Regions from separate parts of the Acinetobacter sp. YH16032 genome, predicted to be linked through region 1. Evidence: predicted binding sites of a transcription regulator. Region 1 holds the regulator's gene; the other holds the start of a gene.
What was found. The regulator PhoB, encoded in region 1, activates phosphate uptake and scavenging genes when phosphate is short. The targets are predictions, from matches to a motif close to TGTCATNAANCTGTCATAA.
Positions count from the first base shown of each region.

Region 2: the regulator PhoB is predicted to act here: its motif matches at 3,312-3,330, upstream of FTV32_RS04050 (inorganic phosphate transporter).

Region 1 is NZ_VPEE01000012.1:49,756-57,556, forward strand. It holds gene asd (archaetidylserine decarboxylase) at 1-338, shown strand, start outside; gene phoR (phosphate regulon sensor histidine kinase PhoR) at 382-1,743, opposite strand; gene phoB (phosphate regulon transcriptional regulator PhoB) at 1,754-2,464, opposite strand; gene FTV32_RS08300 (TetR/AcrR family transcriptional regulator) at 2,693-3,379, opposite strand; gene FTV32_RS08305 (SDR family oxidoreductase) at 3,578-4,423, shown strand; gene FTV32_RS08310 (MATE family efflux transporter) at 4,475-5,842, opposite strand; gene FTV32_RS08315 (methionine aminotransferase) at 5,956-7,110, opposite strand; gene FTV32_RS08320 (LysR family transcriptional regulator) at 7,266-7,801, opposite strand, start outside.
Region 2 is NZ_VPEE01000003.1:195,387-203,187, reverse strand. It holds gene metH (methionine synthase) at 1-3,145, opposite strand, end outside; gene FTV32_RS04050 (inorganic phosphate transporter) at 3,604-5,226, shown strand; gene FTV32_RS04045 (hypothetical protein) at 5,301-6,842, opposite strand; gene FTV32_RS04040 (ABC transporter substrate-binding protein) at 7,002-7,801, opposite strand, start outside.

The DNA.
Region 1 (7,801 bases):
TCAACCAAACTACAGCTGAAAATATTCCGGGTTTGTTTGCACGTAATGAACGAATGGTATGTTTATTCGATACTGATGTTGGTCGTATGGCTGTTGTTTTAGTTGGTGCAATGATTGTTGCTGGAATTGAAACTGTTGCGACAGGTAAAGTAAAACCAACAGGTCGCTTAGAGCTGAACCATCATGCGATGAAACTTGAAAAAGGTGATGAGCTCGGACGTTTTTATTTGGGTTCAACTGCTGTAGTTTTGTTTGAGAAAGATAAAATGCAATGGGACCAAGCATTCAAGGCGAACTCAACTGTAGTAATGGGTGAAGCGTTGGGTCATCTTATTTGAGTATATCTTCTGAATAAAAAAAAGCGCCTAAGGCGCTTTTTTTTTATTCGTGTATTTTATACAAGCGTTCTTTGGGAAACACGGCAATAAATGTAGAGCCTTCGTTTTCTTTCGACTCGATTTCAATATGTGCGCCATGTTGCATAAGTACGTGCTTAACGATGGCAAGGCCTAAACCAGTACCACCTGTTTGACGACTGCGTGCACTATCCACACGATAAAAACGCTCAGTTAAACGCGGTAAGTGTTTTGGATCAATTCCAATACCAGTATCCTGAACAGAAAAATAGCCACGTTCCCCATCATCATGCCAGCCGATGGTAATGGTGCCACCTTTCGGGGTGTACTTTATGGCATTGGTAATTAAGTTACTAAACGCACTCGCCAATTCCATATCTGAACCAATTAAGTCACAGTGGCTGTCTATATCAAGGTTAAGTGTATGACCATAATCAATATTGTAAGCTTGCGCGTCATCGAACAGATGGTTCATTAAACTTGGCATTTCGATAATTTGATTTTTCGCAATTTGTTTTTCATTTTCTAAACGAGACAAAAGCAAAAGATCATTGACCAATGCATTCATGCGTTTAGTTTGCGATTGCATTTGTTCAAAGGCACGTTTCCAACGCGGATTGATATCTTCTTGATCTGTGAATGTTTCGATATACCCACTTAACACTGTGAGTGGTGTTCTTAATTCATGTGAAATATTGTCAACAAAATCTGAACGCATTTGCTCGAGATTTTTCATACGGGTAATGTCGTGCGCAACTAAGAGGCGACTTTCATTGCCAAAGCGAGTCAGTTTGATTTGCGCGTACTTATTATCATGGTTCACCAATTTAATTTTTACACCATCTGGTGCTTGATGGGTATTATGAAAATATTCAATAAAATCTGGCTGGCGAATAATCGTGAGCAGGTTACGGCCACGATCAACAGCTTGAATCCCAAATAGTTTTTCCGCAGCAGGATTCCACCATTCGATTTGATGGGAATCATCCGTAAGAATAATCGCTTCTGATAAAGCTACGAGAGAAGATTGAGTTCGATCGATCAGTCCAACCATTTCAGACTGAACAATACGTTCTTGGCGTTGAGCCCGATATACATTGAACAGTAATGCCCCCCAGATTCCATTTAAATTTGGTGGTACATCGTAAGGACGATTCGAAATCCAATCATTGACTAAATATAATGAGCGTAATTGGATACCAAAAAATATGAGACAGGCAATGCCTAAGCATATCCAAAGATAGCCAATCCCTAACCCGATACAGCCCGCAATAATCAGTAGAAATACCAGTAAACGTAAGTCTTGCTTGGCAAAAGTCCATAAACTGCTATATAGAAACTTTTGATGTTCACGTGCCAATTCTGGGACGGGGTAGGGTTCGTACATAAAATCTAAATTAACCTAAAGCAACATCAGCTCGTGTTGAAAAACGATAGCCAGTACCACGCACAGTTTGAACATAACGGTCTGCACCATAAGGTTCGAGCACCTTACGTAAGCGACGGATATGGACGTCGATGGTTCTGTCTTCAATATACACATTTCCACCCCATACCTGATCAAGTAATTGAGCACGGGTATAGGCACGTTCTGGATGAGTCATAAAGAATGCCAATAGACGATATTCTGTTGGCCCCATATCAAGAATATTTTGATTATAGCTGACACGTTGGCTTACTGGGTCAAGAATTAAGCCATTTGCATCAATGGTTTTTTCGCCATTTAACGCATTTGCACGTCTTAACACCGCTTTAATACGGGATACCAACTCACGTGTTGAAAATGGTTTCGTCATATAGTCATCTGCTCCAGCATCAAGACCTTGAACTTTATGGTCTTCTTCGCCACGCGCAGTCAACATAATGACTGGAATTTCTGAAAGTGTTTCATCACGCTTAAGGCGACGACACAAATCTACGCCACTCACGCCACCCGGTAACATCCAGTCGAGTAGGATAAGCGCTGGACGTTGATCAACAATCATTTGATGTGCTTGTTTCGCATCTTCTGCTTCCAAGCATTGAAAGCCTGCCATATCTAAAGAAGTATGGATCATTTCCCGAATTGGGAGCTCGTCGTCGACAATTAAAATGTAGTCATCTTTCACAACGCAATATCCTATGATGAACGGTGAACCGTTTTATATTTATGACAGGCTTATTACAAAGATTAATTATGACAGTATCATTGCAAGATGGAAATCGAAGTTAAATATAGCAATGTTTTGTGACAATTAGGCTGATATTTTGTCTCATTGATATTTATTAATTTGAAATTAAATCAATATCTTAAATTTACTTACGATTTGTCACAATTTCTTCATCTTAATTTGATGCTACTTTTTCATTAGATCATTCAATAGGGCGAGAAAAACGGTTTTACATGCCTGAACGACCTCAGCACGTGGAAGTTTAAAACCACCTACTACCCAGCGAACAGCAACTTGAGTGACATAGCCATTTAGACCAGTTGCAATCAAGGAGATCTCTTTTTCAGTGAGATGGGTATGTGGCATCATTAATGTGACAAAGGCATGAATCATTCGGTCGAAACGGCCCATTGTTTCTTGAATGGTTGCATGATTATGAAGTTCTTGGACGAGCATTGCATCAATATAAATAATCCGAGCGGTACGCGGATCATCTTCTAAAAAACTAAAGAACGCATTTAGACCTGCATCAATCATGTTTAGAGGCTCAGGAGAGGCTTTCATAATAGCTTGCATTAATGTTTGTTGAAGCTTCTCAATCAGTTCTAAAAAGATCGTTTGGAATAAGTTTTCACTTTTCTTAAAAGATTCATAAAAGTAACGTTCAGTTAATTTCGCTTGTGTGCAAATATCTTTAACGGTTACTGAGAAAAAACCATGAGCTCCATATGCTTCAATACCCGCTTCAATAAGTTTCTCACGGCGTGCTTGTTTGCGTTCAGTTAAGGACATCCCTTTAAATTGACGCTCTTTTGCGGGAGGCTTTTCAATCGCTTGCTCGTGTTCTGATGGAGTGAGGTTCTCTGGGTTCATAGCAATTCGAGTCTTTTTATAAAAGTGTTATGCTGCGGTCAGTATAGAGTACTGATCAGCTAAAGATACTAAATTGGCCTATAGTAACAATAAAAATGGTCGATAGTTACATTGACAATAATAATTGTCAAAATTATAGTGAACATGAATGACCCAGATCAACGCTGTGGTGCATAAAAATCAAAAAAAGGATTCACAATGAAAAATTTTAAAAACAAAGTGGCTGCAATCACAGGTGCAGGTTCTGGTATTGGTCAACAACTTGCGGTGTTACTGGCTAAGCAAGGTTGTCATTTGTCTTTAAGTGACGTAAATGAAAAGGGCTTAGCAGAAACAGTTGAACTGACGAAGAATGCAAATGTACGAGTCACAACCAAAAAAGTAGATGTTGCGAATCGTGACGAAGTTAAAGCATGGGCGGCTGAAACTGTACAGAATCATGGTTCAGTGAACATGATTTTCAACAATGCTGGGGTGGCATTGGGTTCGACCGTTGAAGGTGCAACATACGAAGAGTTGGAATGGATTGTTAATATTAACTTCTGGGGTGTCGTATACGGCACCAAAGAATTCTTACCATATATTAAGAAAACAGGTGATGGACACATTATCAACATTTCAAGTCTATTCGGTTTAACTGCGCAACCCACTCAGTCTGCTTATAATGCAACTAAATTTGCTGTACGTGGTTTCACTGAATCTCTTCGTCAAGAGCTAGATATTGAAAATGTGGGTGTGAGCGCGCTTTGCGTACATCCAGGTGGCATTCGTACCAATATTGCGAAAGCTGCAAAAATGAATGACAGTTTAAAATCTTTGGGCATGAATCCACAGAAATCTGCACAGACATTTGATAAATTATTACGTTGTCCACCTGAAGAAGCAGCGCGTCAAATTCTAGAAGCAGTGCAAAAAGATCGCCGTCGTTTACTGATTGGTAACGATGCGAAAGTGATTGATTTAATGCAACGTGTGATGCCAACGGGCTATCAAAAAGTGACTGCATTTGCGACTAAAATGAGTAAACGTTTCGATTCTAAATAATCGTTAAAAAAACCCGCGTCATGCGGGTTTTTTATTTTCTTGATTTTTAATTTAAATCAGTACTTGAACAGTTTTCTTTTTCCAAACAAATTGATAATACAAACCTTGCATCACACATAAGCAAACGAAAGCCAAAGCATAAGCGTACCAGATTCCCGCCAGCCCCCACCATGCGCTAAATAGATAAGCTGCTGGGAGTTCAATACAGAGTATGGCTACAATATTGATGATCATTGGCATAGTCACAGTGCCACTTGCACGCATAATTGAGGCGAAAATAGCACTCGCGCCAAAAAATAAAATTGACCACAGCACAATAAACAATAATTGTTGCCCGAGTATCACAACTTTTTCATCTGTAATAAATAATGCCATGAGATATTTTGAGAACAAATAAGCCAAGATTACGAGCCCGCCTGTAAAGACAAAATTCATGCCCAGTGCTGTTTTAGTTACACGTGATAAAGAATCGGCTTTACCAGCACCAATCGCTTGAGCCCCAAAAATAGAAGTGGCAATTGCGATAGACAGAGCAGGGAATTGGATATAGTTCAAAACCTGATTGACTGCGCCATAAGCAGCTGTTGCTTCTGAACCATAGCGATTGACCAAACCGACAATGACTAAACCTGCCACAGAAGTCGTGACCATTTGAATGCCTGTAGGAACACCAAGCCTGAGAATAATTTTGCTCAGTTCAGGATTGTGGCGTACATGTTTACACATTGCTAAATCTGGACGTAATGGATGATTTTTTTTATTTAAATAAACGTACAGAAAAATAAGGACGGCCAGATAACCCACAATCGTAGCGATGGCGGGTGCAATGATACCCAATTGAGGAAATCCAAAATATCCAGCGATGAGAACAGGAGTAATAAAGAGCCCAATTAGACTGGTCATTCCCAAAGCGATGAGAGGTGTAATGCTATCACCGACACCACGTAAGATAGAGGTATAAATAATATAGATAAAGAGGAGTGGGCTACCTGCTAACATCCATTGAACATAAGGCAAAGATAAATGCATGACACTTGGGTCTGTGCCCAAGGCCTCAAGAATGTGGCGTGCAGATAGAACACCTAAAATGGCAATAATCGTCCCGCCGATCAATGTCATAAAAATAGTAGAGCCGACAACTGCTCGAACTTTTTCTAAATTTTGTGCTCCCCACGCTTGACCAACCAATACCGTCGAGCCAGCCGAAAGCCCAATTACAAAAGCCAAGAGACAGAACAAAATAGGGAAGAAGACTGAAACAGCAGCAATTGCTTGGACGCCCATCATTTGCCCGACGAAGATCGTATTAATTGTGCCTGATAAATTTTGCAGGATATTGGTTGCAATCAGCGGAACTAAAAAAACTAAAAAAACTTTCCAGAAACCAGGTTCATCAATCGGCCGTAAGGTTCTCGCCATATATAAGTCTTATCCATTATTGTTTTCTATATCAACGGATTGACCTTAGCACCTTATCATTCAAATTGCTTTAGTAATAAAGTAATCCGTTGCATCTCTTTTCGTTATTGTGATTAAACCTTCGTTAAAATTTCTCCTGCAAGATGCAAGGTTTCTTCTTGTTTTGCAAAACAGACTCGAATGAGCTTCAGATCTTGAGGTGGCTGTTGATAAAACACTGATATAGGAATCGCTACCAGTTTGTGTTGTTCTGCAAGATATTGGCACATTTCTATATCTGTGAGCTCAGGTCTTAGTGTACTGAAATCTAAGTTTTGAAAATAAGTTCCTGGTGACGGCAGATATTGAAATTTTGAATGTTGAATTCCATGGATGAATAAGTCACGTTTAGCTTGATAAAAATTGGGGAGATCTAAAATATGTTCAGGATGTTGTTCGATGAATTGATTAAGCGCGACTTGAATCGGATGGACACCACAGAAATTGGCAAATTGATAAATTTGACGAAATACTTTCATCAGTGCCTGAGGTGCAACGCAATATCCAGTTTTCCAACCAGTAACATGAAACGTTTTTCCGAATGAACCAATCACAAAACTACGATCTCGAAGTTCAGGAAAACTAAGCGCAGAATAATGTTGTTGACCATCAAACACTAAATGTTCATAGACCTCGTCAGAAAGTACACAAATGTTTTTATCCTGAATCAACTCGATCAGTTGTTGCCAATCTTGCTTGGACCAAATTGCACCTGAGGGATTATGTGGTGTATTTACAATGATTAATCGCGTTCGTTCATTTATTCGATCTTTCACCACATTCCAGTCAACATGGAAGTCTGGATGTATCAAGTTGATATGGATCGCTTGCGCCCCAGCGAGTTTCACTGCAGGTGCATAACTATCATAAGCAGGATCGAAAATAATTACTTCATCTCCAGCATTTACAACAGCTTGAATCGCACACAAAATTGCAGTCGTTGCACCAGGTGTAATGGTGATTTCGCTGATCGGGTCTAAATCGACTTGGTCTCGTTGGCAGAATTGGGCTGCAATTTTTTGTCTTAAACTCAGCAGACCGTCACCAGGTGGATATTGGTTATAGCCTTGTTGTGTGGCTTGAGCTAAAGCTGCAATTAATTCAGGAGGAGGTGGAAAATCAGGAAAACCTTGAGAAAGATTTAACGCGTTCAACTTTTGGGCGAGTGCTGACATCACGCTAAAAATAGTGACACCTAAGTCTGGTAATTTAGATTCAATTTTAATCATGCTGGATAGTAATATTTAGCCCGTTTCTTCGTAGTTTAGCAGTTGAAATGCCTGCACTAAATACAAATATCTGCGACATATTCGTTTTAATTTTCATAAGATTCTAATGATCTTCAATTAAGTTTAAAACCTTAGATGATCTATGTGATCTCATGTTAAAAATGATTGATCTGACTTTGCTTCATTTCATTTTTTAACCAATTTAAAAAAATAATCTTCCGAGGATCTTCAATAAATCTAGTATGGGACAGTAGATAATAGGCAGAACCATCCTGAAGAATTGGTGTTATTTTTTTTACAGACTTGAGCTCTAATTCTTTTTCAATCATGTAGATAGAAATGATCGTCTTTCCTAGGCCAGCCAAGCAGCCTTCTAAACATAAGTAAAAATGCTCTAATTCTATTTTGGAATGTTTCTTCAAAATATCTTTGAGTTCATCCAATTGGTGTAATTTTTTTGAAAAATAAGGGCGTGATTTAGAAATTAACAATTCTTTGGTTTTAGGGTGGTGAGATGCTTGGACTGCCACAATATATTCATCGCCAATTTTCTCACTAAACAGATGCGACCCCCATTCAAAATCATTTCTTCGTATAGCGATATCGATATTATCTTTTTCAAAGTCGACTACACCACCACCTGTGAGCAAAACTATTTCAAAATCATGTCCAAGTTTTTTAAATTCAACAA
Region 2 (7,801 bases), on a different contig from region 1:
AGTCAGCCAGTGAGAAATTCGCTTTGCCTGTCACTTTGTCAGACTGCTGACGAATATGCTCAAAGGTATGCGTCACATTGCCATTTTCATCAGTTACCGCAACAGTGTCTGCTGCAACACGGTTGGCAGGGTAAAGACTGAAAGTAGCGCGCGCATCGAAACGTTTATTTTCGATGATGTCTTTGAGCATCGCTTGTGCTTGTTCAAACAAATCACGTGCAGCTTCACCCACAACTTCATCTTCAAGGATTTTCGGGTATTTACCCGCCAAACTCCAAGAAATAAAGAATGGTGTCCAGTCGAAGTATTCCACCAAAGTTTCTAAAGGATAGTTGGTGAATGTTTCAGAACCAATAAAGTTTGGTTTTACAGGTGCATGCTTTTCAAAGTCAATTTTGAAGCCATTTTCAACTGATTCAGCATAAGACAGTTTTGCGGCTTTCGGTTGCTTATTCGCTAGACGTGTACGGATTTTTTCATAATCCGCTGCATAGTCCGCTGCCAATTGAGGCTTCATATCAGCAGATAAAAGTTGCGTTGCAACACCGACTGCACGAGAGGCATCAGCAGTGTAGTACACGCCATCATTGTGATATTGCGGCGCAATTTTCACGGCAGTATGCGCTTTCGATGTTGTCGCACCACCAATCATGAGTGGAATGTTAAAGCCTTTACGTTGCATTTCTTTGGCAACAAAAACCATTTCATCCAATGACGGTGTAATCAAACCTGATAAACCGATGATGTCAACTTTTTCATCAATCGCTGTTTGTAAGATTTTCTCACACGGTACCATCACGCCAAGGTCAACGATGTCATAACCGTTACAGCCAAGTACCACACCCACGATGTTTTTACCGATGTCGTGTACGTCGCCTTTAACAGTAGCAAGCAAGATTTTACCTTTGGCTTCGCCTTGGGTTTTTTCTGCTTCAATAAATGGGTTCAACCAAGCCACGGCTTGTTTCATCACACGTGCAGATTTCACCACTTGTGGTAAGAACATTTTGCCGGCACCGAACAGGTCACCCACCACGTTCATCCCTGCCATGAGTGGACCTTCGATCACATCAAGTGGACGAGCTGATTTTAAACGTGCTTCTTCAGTATCTTCATCGATATAAGTCGTAATACCTTTAACTAACGCGTATTCAAGACGTTTTTCTACAGGTTCATTGCGCCATTCAAGGTTTTCTTCAGCCTTTTGCGCACCCGCTTGACCACGATATTTTTCCGCAACAGCGAGCAATTTTTCAGTCGCTTCTTGACCGCTTGCGCCTTGGTTACGGTTCAGTACCACATCTTCAACAGCTTCTTTTAGCTCAGCATCGATATCATCATAAATTGCAAGCTGACCTGCGTTGACGATCCCCATGGTTAAGCCTTGTTGAATGCCGTGATACAAGAACACCGCATGGATCGCTTCACGAACAGGCTCATTACCACGGAATGAGAACGATACGTTTGAGATCCCGCCTGACACCATCGCATTTGGAAGGTTTTGTTTAATCCAACCGGTTGCTTCAATGAAGTCCACACCGTAGTTGTTGTGTTCTTCAATACCTGTTGCGACCGCAAACACGTTCGGGTCAAAAATAATATCTTCAGAAGGGAAGCCCACTTCATTGACTAAGACATCATAAGAACGTTTACAGATTTCTTTTTTACGTTCAGCAGTATCCGCCTGACCATTTTCATCAAACGCCATGACAATGACTGCCGCACCGTACTGACGGCAGAGGCGAGCACGTTCGACAAACTCGTCATAACCTTCTTTTAAGGAGATTGAGTTGACAACTGCTTTACCTTGGACGCATTTCAAACCTGCTTCAATGATCTCCCATTTAGAAGAGTCAAGCATGATTGGCACACGTGAAATATCAGGCTCAGACGCGATCAGATTCAGGAAATGCACCATCGCTTCTTGCGAATCCAGCATCCCTTCATCCATGTTGATGTCGATGATTTGCGCACCGGCTTCAACTTGTTGACGTGCCACATCTAAAGCTTCGGTGAAGTTACCTTCTTTAATTAAACGAAGGAATTTTTTAGAACCTGTCACGTTGGTACGTTCACCCACGTTCACAAACAAAGAATCTTTAGTAATGTTAAATGGTTCTAAACCACTTAAACGACATGCAGGTTCAATTTCAGGGATTTGACGCGGCGCAATACCTTCAACTGCTTGCGCAATCGCACGAATATGATCCGGCGTCGTACCACAACAACCACCCGTAATGTTAATTAAGCCACTTTCAGCAAATTCTTTAATAAATGCTGCAGTTTCTTCAGGAGTTTCATCATAACCACCGAAGGCATTTGGTAAGCCTGCGTTTGGATGCGCTGAAACAAAAGTATCCGCAACGTCAGACACGGTTTTGACGTGTGGACGCATCGCATCTGCACCCAGTGCACAGTTAAAGCCAATCGATAAAGGCTCTGCATGGCGCATTGAGTTCCAGAATGCTTCTGCGGTTTGACCTGTGAGTGTACGGCCAGATGCATCGGTAATGGTGCCCGAAATCATAATTGGCAGTTCGTAACCAATTTCTTTAAACACTTCTTTCACTGCAAAGATCGCAGCTTTGGCATTTAGGGTATCGAAGACCGTTTCAATCAAGATGATGTCTGCACCACCTTCAATCAATGCCTTAGTCGCTTCTATATAGTTAACTTTTAACTCATCAAAGGTGATGTTACGGAATGCCGGATCATTTACATTTGGTGAAATTGAAGTGGTACGTGACGTTGGTCCTAATACGCCCGCGACAAAACGTGGTTTTTCAGGTGTTGAGTATTTTTTACATGCTTCTTTGGCAATTCGAGCTGCTTCACGGTTAATCTCAGGTACCAAATCTTCCATATGGTAGTCAGACATTGAAACACGGGTTCCATTGAACGAGTTGGTTTCAATAATATCTGCACCAGCTTCAAGATAAGCTTCATGAATGCCTTGAATAATCTGTGGCTGAGTTAGAACCAATAAGTCGTTATTACCCTTAAGGTCGTAGGCCCAATCCTCAAAACGTTCACCACGGTAATCAGCTTCTTCCAATTTGTGGCGTTGGATCATGGTACCCATTGCACCATCAATAATCAGGATACGTTTGGCAAGAAGCGCTTTTAAGGTGGCGAGGGTAGACATCAAATGACTCTCACAAAAATCTGCACAAATAATGGTGCAATATTTTAGCAGAGTTACGTCCACTTTTCTGATAAATAAAAATTTATGAACCTATTCCCAAAAAATTAAGGGTGAATTTCATCCATCGACTACGATGATCAACCTATCAAAACTGAAACTGTCTATATTTCATCATGTTGTCATAATCTAATGTAATAATAACTGCCGTTGTAACAAATGTGACAGTGATGTCATCTTTATTTCATCTATTTAATTACCGATTGAAATAAAGATTAAAGGCGAGGGTTTTGTATTAACTATCTGATTATTATTGTTAAATTTTGAATATTGGTTGTTTTTAAAGTTTAATTTTCTTAAATAAGTGTCGTTTGGATGACTTATATGACAGCTCTTTGTCATATAATTGTAATAATTAAATTGAACAATAGAGGGGATATTTATCCTCTTTCTCTGCTTGCATGAATTCTAATCAAACTCCAGTTTCAGATTCAGCACAATCGTCAACGCCTATGCAGTCGACGAATGTTCACGTGCCAACGCCGAAATTCTTTATGCCAGTGTTCCTTACACTGATTGTTTCAACCTTGATTTACATTGGTTTTCAGTTGGCTGCTGATTTATCTCATGTGCCTGCTTTAAATCTTTATGCTGTGATCATGTTGGCCACGGCATTGTTTATCGCATTGGGTTTCGAGTTCGTTAACGGTTTCCATGACACGGCCAATGCTGTGGCAACAGTTATTTATACCAACGCTTTATCTGCACCTGTCGCTGTAATGTGGGCGGGCTTCTGTAACTTCCTTGGCGTAATGGTCGCAAGTGGTGCAGTTGCCTACGGTATTATCGCGCTATTGCCTGTTGAATTGATTATGAACGTCGGTTCAGGTGCTGGTTTTGCCATGGTCTTTGCCATGTTGATTGCCGCAATCGTATGGAACTTAGGAACTTGGTTCCTCGGTATCCCTGCTTCTAGCTCGCATACACTGATCGGTTCAATTTTAGGTGTGGGCATCATGAACTACATCTTAAACGCAGGTAATGGTGCGTCAGGTGTAGACATGGAACAGGTGATGAAAGTGGGTAAAGCACTTTTATTCTCACCATTAATCGGTTTTGCATTTGCGGCTGTATTGTTCTTATTGGTTAAAAAAATCTTTAAGAAACAAGTGGAATTATTCCAACCACCAGAAGGGAATAAACCGCCGCCGCCACTTATTCGTGCCATTTTGATTTTCACGTGTACCGGTGTAAGTTTTGCACACGGCTCAAATGATGGTCAAAAAGGTATGGGTCTGATTATGTTGATTCTGATCGGGATCGTGCCATTGGCTTACTCTTTAAACAAGAGTCTAGATCAACAACATATCCAAACGTTTGGTCAGTTATCTGCTCAAACTGCTGATTTGATTTATCCAAATCACCAAGATATTCCAGATGAAAAAGCACGTCAAATTATCACGTCATATATCCAAACCAAAGAAATCACACCTGAAGTTGTGCCAGCTTTGGCAAGCTTGACGGATCATTTAGGTGAAAAAGTAGGAAGCTACACATCCATTAAAGATGTTCCTGAAGATCAAGTGGCTGAATTCCGTAATGATATGTACCTCAGCACGACTGCATTCAAGCGTTTAGATAAAGCAGAAGCTTTACCTGCCATGACTGAAGCGCAAGAAAAAACAGTGGACAACTACCGTGATAACTTAGATTCATTCCTTCAATACATTCCAACATGGGTGAAAGTTGCGACTGCATTGGCATTAGGTCTAGGGACGATGGTAGGCTGGAAACGTATTGTTGTTACCGTTGGTGAGCGTATTGGTAAACAACACATGACTTATGGTCAGGGGATGTCTGCAGAGTTAGTTGCAATGTCAACGATTGCTGCTGCTGATGGCTTTGGTATGCCAGTGTCAACAACACACGTTTTAAACTCTGCTGTAGCAGGTACGATGGTTGCGAATAAGTCGGGCTTAAACTTCCAAATGGTTCGCACAATCTTATCAGCGTGGATTTTCACACTGCCAGCAACAATCTGTTTGTCAGGTGGTTTATTCTGGTTGTTCCTTCAGTTCACCTGATTGAATTCAATACTTAAAGACTAAAAAAGCGCTGAACAATCAGCGCTTTTTTTATGATCAATTGTTTATGACACTTATTTTTGGAATTTAGACCAAAGTTTTTTCAAGGGGAGTTTTTCCTCAGCAAAACCATATAATGCGGCAAATGGTAGGGCGGTGCGTGCGAGATATGCTACACGCCATAATCCACCATGATTAGCACCATGCATGATTAAGTCTAATGGATGATTGAGGGCGATGTCAGGATTGGCAACCGACTGTGGGTTTCTCAAATCATGAATCCACAACGCAGCCATAATCGCATTGGTCGTCGCGGGTTCAAATGCTTCAACATCAAACAAATTGGCACCATTGAAAGCAGCTTTTAATAATGGGTTTTTGGTTACCGAATGTGTAGTGGTCGATGGAGCAATATTGATGCTGACACGTTGACCTTGTGACCGTGCTAACGTAGCGCGCCATTGTTGAATCCTTTTCGCCAACGCATAATTTGGACCTTGTTCAACCACAAGACAGTCGCAGATCCCATACTGTTTATCATGACATGGGAATAAGCGTTCTTCGTTTTGTTTGAAAAAATAGTCACGAGAGACAGTCGAAATACTCTTGGACAGAATATTTTCAAGTTTAGAGCGTGATTTAAACTTATCTAATCCACCTTGAATAACTTCCTGTGGTACAGCGTAGACGTCAGTGGGCGTACACATATACATTAAACTGGTATTGGATTTTTGTTGGCTGACATGTTGCATAATGGCGTCCATCGCCATAGAAACACGAACATGCTTTTCGCCATCTAAATACGCAATCGCGGCAAGATCTAAGTCTTGATCAAACTGGGTGAGCCAATGTGCAATCTCAGGGGTATCTGTTAATAAGTTAACGCCTAAACGCTCTGCAGCTTCACGTATAGATGCAGATGAATCTATTGATTCGACACTTGGAGCGTATAAGGTCGCATTGCCTTGCAGAACAGTATTCAAAATCTTTGTCCATACTCGCTCATGATTTAAATCAAGCGCCACGATATTGGCTTTCCATTTCGCCAGCCAAGGTAAAGGTCCTGCTTCAGAAGCTGCACCAAACAGCACCATTGTTCGATCCGAAAGGTCAAACCACTCTGGATGCTGCACACACGCTTGTAGTGCCTGAGCATGTGATGCTTCTATAATACCTCGGTCTAACCAGAGTTGAATTTGGTCGAGTAGGGCTTGACCTTCTAAATTTTTACCCTGATAAGGTACAAACCATTGCGGCTCAGCAGTAGAGTTTCCTTGAAGTGTGTAGGTATTTAAATCTGTTGATTTAAGATTCATCACTTCATTCAATGCATGTGTATGTTGATCACGTTGAAAACTAAACTCTTCATAAGCTTGTTGAAGTCCATCTTGAGCGATGCGCAGCGCAGCTTCAGGTGATGAGAGCCCACATTCTACCAACCGTTTAAAATGAATCGGATAGGATTTTCGCCAATTCTTTTCATTGATAACTGCATCAGCGTATTCTGGCTGAATCTGTTGTAATGCAGCACTGACGATGCGTTGGCCTGATTTTGAACTGCTGGGTTTAGAGGACGTGTTAGAGGAAAATTGTAAACCATCAGGTTGATTAGACATGCAAAAAATCTCAAAAAAAAATGAATAAATTCGCGGATGCCTACATTATCCTGACAAAATTAATGATCTAGGTGGCATTAATTACCAGATATTGATTGAATTATTACGAGATATTTCTAAAAAAAGGAAGCCGAAGACTTCCTTTATAAATAAAATCAATTATTTAGTATTTTTTATACCATTGATCAATTCTTCTAACATAAATGCAGTGTTATCTAAGCCAGCGCCCGTTAAATACCAGGCATCGGCATCAACAAAGATGACACGATTCTCTTTGACTGCTTGACTATTCTTGAGTAATGGATGTGATTGAATATGTTGTTTCGCAGCATAGTTTTGCGTGTTTACAGCACCACGGTCTAACACAATGATGAAATCAGGATTTTGTTTTATTGCTTGTACTAGACGCTCTAAATTGCGTTGCGCGGCAGCAAGAGCTTCTGGTGAGTTTGGAGCAGGTCGAGTACTTGAGGCTTGAGGTGCTGCAGTCGGCACCACTGACTTTAAGCCAGAAATATCATAGGCAAATCCAAATCTTTCATTCTTTGCATGCGGTATAAAATTATCACCCATGGCAAAAAGCATCAGGCCGGATTTGCCTTTAGTGAGTTGTTTAAGTTGTGCTTGAAGGGCATAGACATGATCTAATTTAGATTGTGCGAGTTGTTCCTTATTAAACATTTTTGCTAAAAAAAGTGTGCGATTTTTCAGGTCTTGATTGAAGTTTTGAGTATCAGGCCAGAGGTTGATTGCAGGTGCAATTTTTTTGACCTCATTTAATTTTGCAGCAGAACGCCCGCCGACAATGATGAGATCTGGCTTTTGTTCTTTTAATAAGGTTTGGTTGGGTTCAAATAAAGATCCAGCTTTTACATATTGTTTGTCATTAAATTTTTTCAAAGCACCAACAAAAGTAGTTTCAGGTACGATTGATGCTTGAATACCTAAAGCATTCAGTG